2 regions of the Bacillus sp. CZDM1 genome follow, and region 2 is predicted to be linked to the other one. Evidence: riboswitches for the same ligand, from Rfam matches in the RefSeq annotation. Region 2 holds a riboswitch; the other holds the start of a gene.
The links. Region 2 has a riboswitch for cobalamin ahead of metE (5-methyltetrahydropteroyltriglutamate--homocysteine S-methyltransferase). Riboswitches for the same ligand answer to the same signal wherever they lie in the genome.
Positions count from the first base shown of each region.

Region 1 (3,214 bases), 140 kb from region 2:
GATTTGATTGAATACCGCAATAAAAAAGACAAACTAGTCAAACGCGAAATCGAAATCAATTTACCAACGGAATTTGGTGAATTTAAGGCTGCAGGGTATTCAAACGTAATTGATGGTAAAGAACATTTAGCATTAGTAAAAGGTGAAATAAATCCTGATCATCCTATCCTTGTTCGTGTGCATTCAGAGTGTTTAACAGGCGATGTTTTTGGTTCGTTCCAATGTCAGTGCAAACCACAGTTACATGTAGCATTATCACAAATTGAACAAGAAGGAAATGGTGTGCTCCTATATATACGTCAGGGAGGCCGTGGTTTACTAAATAAATTACGGGAGGATGGTCATAACACCTTAGACGAAAATGAAAAGAATGGTACTGGAGAAGAACTAAGGGAATTTGGAATCGGTGCCCAAATATTAAAGGATTTAGGGATTAGAAAAATGAAGTTGTTAACCAATAATCCGCGAAAAATCAAAGGCATTAAGGGCTATGATCTTGAAATCATTGAAACGGTTCCCTTGCAAATGGAAATACTAGATGAAAAGGTAAAAAAATAAAACATTAACATTTATGGAGGTATTATCATGGGTAATTTTTATGAAGGTAATTTAGTAGGCTCAGGTTTAAAAATCGGAATTGTTGTCGGACGTTTTAATGAGTTTATTACGAGCAAATTGTTAAGCGGTGCGCAGGACGCCTTAAAAAGACATGGGGTAAGTGATGGAGATGTGGACATCGCTTGGGTGCCAGGAGCATTTGAAATTCCGCTAATTGCTCAAAAATTGGCGAATAGTAAAAAGTATGATGCTGTTATTACATTAGGCACCGTTATTCGCGGTTCTACTCCACATTTTGACTATGTATGTAATGAAGTAGCCAAGGGTGTTTCAAGGATTAATCTGGATAGCGGTATCCCCGTTATTTTTGGAGTTTTAACAACAGATTCGATTGAACAAGCAATTGAGCGTGCAGGAACAAAAGCTGGTAATAAGGGCTGGGATGTAGCAACTGGCGCTATAGAAATGGCTAATTTAATCCGAAATATGGAATAATAAGATCTTTTTTGAAGAAATTTGTGGGAAATGATACATTTTGAATTTTTATTCGATATAATAGGTCTATCATAAAAATATTTGTAGAATAGGTGCTTAAAAACTTTTTTAAAGTTTTTAGCTTAAAAGGGAAGTTTGGTTAAATGCCAACGCGGTCCCGCCACTGTAAATGGGAGCAACCTACATTATGTCACTGTCAATTTGATGGGAAGACGTAGGAAGCTATGACCATGAGCCAGGAAACCTGCCTAATTCTTGTGCCCCAAAAAACCTACGAGGATAGGGAGGTGTGGACGACTAGAGTCATTTTTTATAATGGAATCTAATCAAACCAACATCTCTACTAATCGTAGAGATGTTTTTTGTTTTTTAGGTGCAGGCATTTTTAATGATGTATTTTGACGCAAAGTCATTAGGGGGAAGAACAATGAAAAAATTATCATCATTATTACTTATTCTTTTATTAACAATAGGTGCTTTAGCAGCATGTGGGGAACAGAAAGAACCTGTGAAGGATCAAGAAAACAGCAGCACTGAGCAAAAAGGAGTGGAAACGGCCTTTCCCGTAACCATTAAAGATTCTTTAGATAATGAGGTTACAATTGAGGCAAAACCAGAAAAAATTGTTTCTGTGATTCCAAGTAATACAGAGATTGCTTTTGCGCTGGGACTTGGTGAAGAAGTTGTGGGTGTATCTAATTTTGACAACTATCCGGAGGATGTTGCATCAAAAGAGAAGATCGGTGATATGAACCTAAACATCGAAAAAATTATTTCTTTACAACCCAATCTAGTATTGGCACATGAATCAACTGCTGATAATGGGAAAGAAGGACTCCAACAGCTTAGAGATGCTGGAATTGCTGTTTTAATCATTAATGATGCACTCAATTTTGAACAGGTGTATGATACGATCAACATGATTGGAAAAGCAACTGGTGAAACAAAAGCAGCTGAAGAACTAATTAAAGGGATGCAGGATAAATTAACAGAAATTAAAGCCAAAGCTGAAGAAATAAACGAAAAGAAAAAGGTGTTTGTAGAAGTATCTCCTGCTCCGGATGTGTTTACAACCGGAAAAAACACATTTATGGATGAAATGATCAGTTTGATTAATGCTGAAAATATTGCAAGCGATCAAGAAGGCTGGATTAAAATGGATCAAGAATCAATCATTGAGCGAAACCCAGATGTCATCATTACTACATATGGATTTTATACGGAAAATGCAACAGAACTATTGTTAAGCAGACAGGGTTGGGAAAATGTCAATGCAATAAAAACCAAGCAAGTCATCGATGTGGATTCTGATACTGTTACACGTTCAGGCCCAAGGATTGTAGAAGGAGTAGAGGAACTTGCAAAGGCTGTCTATCCGGAAATTTTTAAATAATAAAGTATTAGCCTATTTGATAGCAGGAAGCTTCCTGCTCCTTTCAATTTTATTAGGAATTTCGATAGGAACCGTTTCGGTTCCTATCTTTACCATTATCCAAATCATCATGTCGAAGCTATTTGGCTTTATTTCACTAGATCAAATTGACCCCATGTTTTCGAGTATCGTTTTAAACATTCGTTTGCCACGAGTTATATTGGCTGGTTTAGTAGGAGCATCTCTCGCCATTGCAGGAGCAGCCTTTCAAGGTCTATTAAGGAATCCTTTAGCGGACCCCTATACGTTAGGTGTATCATCGGGCGCGTCCGTGGGGGCGGTCCTCACATTATTTTTCCAATTATCAATCCCTTTTATTGGAAGCTTCACGCTGCCCTTACTCAGTATCTTATTTTCATGGGTTACGATATTTTTAGTGTTAGCTTTTGCCCGAAAAATTGAACGCTCGATGAGGGTGGAAACGATTATCTTAACAGGAATCATCTTTAGTTCCTTTCTCGGTGCGATTATTTCACTCATGATTGCTTTAACCGGTGATGAACTTAGGCAGATTATTGGCTGGCTTTTAGGTAGCGTATCGATGAGAGGCTGGGAATACATAAAAATTATTTTACCTTTTTTTGTTCTAGGATCAGTCATCCTTATTTTTAATACAAAAGAATTAAATGCTATGTCCTTTGGTGAAGAACGTGCCCACCACTTAGGTGTGAACGTTCAAAAGAGAAAACTAATGATCCTGACTGCAGGATCGATATTAACAGGAGCTGC
Region 1 covers NZ_JBUESO010000004.1:303,803-307,016, reverse strand. Annotated here, with positions in the region: gene ribB (3,4-dihydroxy-2-butanone-4-phosphate synthase) at 1-558, shown strand, start outside; gene ribH (6,7-dimethyl-8-ribityllumazine synthase) at 586-1,053, shown strand; cobalamin riboswitch at 1,127-1,319, shown strand; gene ACY3XC_RS11740 (ABC transporter substrate-binding protein) at 1,481-2,446, shown strand; gene ACY3XC_RS11735 (FecCD family ABC transporter permease) at 2,412-3,214, shown strand, end outside.
Region 1: another riboswitch for cobalamin. It lies ahead of ACY3XC_RS11740 (ABC transporter substrate-binding protein); the one in region 2 lies ahead of metE (5-methyltetrahydropteroyltriglutamate--homocysteine S-methyltransferase).

Region 2 (3,214 bases):
GTATGAATTTGTGTTTCATTTCTGACGCTAGAAGTCGCGAGCTTGAATGCATTTACTGCCCATAATAAATATTCTTTCCAGTCTTCTTTTCTTAGTGGCAAGCCCTCACGTAATGCGGGTTCATCCACCTGAATAATAGCGATGCCCGCATTTTCTAATGCTTGAATTTCTTCCTTCAGGGCTAAGGCAATTTGGTTGGCTACATGTTCACGAGAAAGATCATCACGGACAAAAGACCAATTTAAGATGGTGACAGGGCCTGTTAACATTCCTTTAACATACTTAGACGTTAATTGCTGTGCTTCTACTACTTCCTTCACAGTCATTGGCCATGTCCACTCGATGTCACCGTAGATAATCGGTGGTTTTACAGAACGTGACCCATATGATACCACCCAGGCTTTTTCTGTAAAAGCAAAACCTTTCAGCTTTTCACCAAAGAATTCGACCATATCTGTTCTTTCAAATTCACCATGAACGAGGACATCAAGGCCTATTTCTTCTTGGATTTCTATCCAACGTGCTGTTTCACTTTTCACAAACGCAGCGTAATCAGAGTCTGTTATTTCATTTTTGCGCCATGCTGTTCGTGTTCGTTTTACTTGATCCGATTGTGGGAAGCTGCCAATTGTTGTTGTTGGAAAATCTGGTAATTGTAACGACGCTTGCTGTAAAGGTTGACGTTCCTTAAATGGCATTGGACGTGTGAAATTCTCAGGTTTAACTTGTAACAAAAGCTCCTTCACACGTGTGTTTTTCCTCGTCTCATGCTGTTCTAAGGCTTGAATAGCCGCCATACTTTGTGACACACTTTTATTTCCTGACCAATTCTCGTCTGAAACAAAGGATTTTATGTGTGTTAACTCAATGATTTTCTCATCGGCGAAGGATAATGCATTTAGTAATGTTGCATCAAGAGTCTTTTCAGATTTAGTTGTCACCGGAACATGCTGCATACTGCAAGAAGATTGAACCCAAGCTTCCTTTACACCGCTTAAAGATAAAATTGCTTTTGTCATCATTGCTTTTTCAGCCAAATTTGCCCGCCAAATATCACGCCCATTTATGATTCCAATCCCTAATACTTTATCTTCTGGGAATCCGTATTTACGGAGTGAAGACATATTCTCATCAGCACCATGAATAAAATCAAGACCAACTCCTGCAACAGGTAATTGAATGAGCTCTTCATACGCTGATAGTCCTTCAAAATAGGTTTGTAACATCAATTTCGCTGCTGGGACTTCAACTCTTAATTGTTTATAAATTTGTTGAACTAGTTTTACATCTTCAGGTGCTAGTGAAAGGACTAATGCTGGTTCTTCCACTTGAATCCACTCTGCCCCTGCATCTACAAGTTGTTGGAGTACTTGAGCATAAAGAGGTAAGAGTCTTAAAATAAAGGATGCTTTGGATAGTGAATCATAACCCTTCGATAATTGAACAAAAGAATAGGGACCTATAATGGTCGGCTTTGTAATTAGACCTAGTTCAAACTTCGCTTCTAAAAAATAATCTAAAATGTAGTTTTGAGTTAATTTTAGTGGCTTGTCTTCATACTCAGGAACAATGTAATGGTAGTTTGTATTAAACCACTTTGTCATTTCAGAAGCTACAACATTGTTTGCTCCACGTGCCATTGCGTAATAAGTTGTTAAATCTACCTTTTCACTTTTCCATTTATAACGGGCTGGAATTAAACCGAACATGGTCGCGAGATCTAGCATACGGTCATAAAAAGTAAAATCTCCGACCGTGAGAATGTCTAATCCTAATGTTTGCTGGTGCCTCAAATGATTCAAGCGTATGGTCTTCATCTCAAAGATAAACTCTTCCTCTGATATCTGATCCTTCCAAAAAGATTCCACACAGCGTTTCCACTCTCGATTACCACCAATGTAGGGGTAACCAATGGCTGTACTCACTAAATTCATTTTTACCATTCCTCCTTTACATTTACATATTCCAAATACAAAAAAGCCATCTCCATGAAAAGGAAATGGCTATACATTCAAGTTAAAGGTATGTCTAAGAAATCAAACAACTCATAACTCGTTTGTCGTACGAAGGTCACCACCTATTCCACGTAGGTATTTGGTGTGTACTAGAATTGGCAGGTCTCCTGGCTCATCATCAATGTTCATCACACCTTCCCATCAAAAGACAGTGGTATTTGTGATTCACTCCGAATTACAGTTGCGGGACAGCGACGGAATTACACCGTTCTTCCCTTTTAAGCCAAGCCTCAGCTTGGCACCAATTCTTACACGATATGTAATTGCCAATTAATATAACATACAAAAAAACATTCGTACATAATTTTCTGAGAATTTTTTTTGTTATTGTCAAAGTAGATAATGTATATTATATTTGTTGTTATACAATATTTAGTGTTGATTGTAAGGTTGTGACACTAAATATAGATAATGACCAAATTTAATGGTGTCTGTATAGACTTAATAGGGAATCTGGTGAGAATCCAGAGCTGTACCCGCAACTGTAAGTGCTGACGAAATAATCATATCCACTGTCATTGGACGGGAAGGGATTAGAGTAGGAAGAGGCACAAGTCAGGAGACCTGCCATTATTATTACGTATTATCTTCTTCGGGAGTTGGGAGGATATAACGAGGGTATGCCTACTATTACAGTGACTAAGTACTGTATGATAGATTATTCCACGTTATGAACCCATCTTCATTGATGGGTTTTTTGTTGTTTCACTCTCGAAGTCAATTCGATAGAAAAGAGGAATGGCTATGGCAGTAAATCGTGTTTATTCAGAAAAAGATACAGTTTTTGCAGCAGTGAAAAGAGTATCTGAAAAATATAATCTGGATACAGCTGAATTATTTGAAAAGATTGATAATCTTGAAGAGTCTTCAATTTATGAACACTCACTTCTTTATGCATTAAATCAAATCTCAATGACCGACCCAAATTGGACCTTTCTTGCAGCAAATCTGTATTTACAGGAACTTTATCAGAATGCGTCAAAAAGCAGGGGGGATAAGTCGGAAAAAAAATACGGAGATTTTTACATTCTGATTGCTGAATTAACTAGAATAGGAATCTACTCTAAGGATCTATTACAAGATTACACAAAAGAAGAGATTGAAATATTAGGAGCAGAAATATCGTCAGAACGGGATTATTTGTTTAATTATATAGGGTTGTTTTTACTAGCAGATCGTTACTTAGCAAAAGATTACGA
Region 2 covers NZ_JBUESO010000004.1:448,377-451,590, reverse strand. Annotated here, with positions in the region: gene metE (5-methyltetrahydropteroyltriglutamate--homocysteine S-methyltransferase) at 1-1,934, opposite strand, end outside; cobalamin riboswitch at 2,096-2,276, opposite strand; cobalamin riboswitch at 2,424-2,601, shown strand; gene ACY3XC_RS12415 (ribonucleoside-diphosphate reductase subunit alpha) at 2,760-3,214, shown strand, end outside.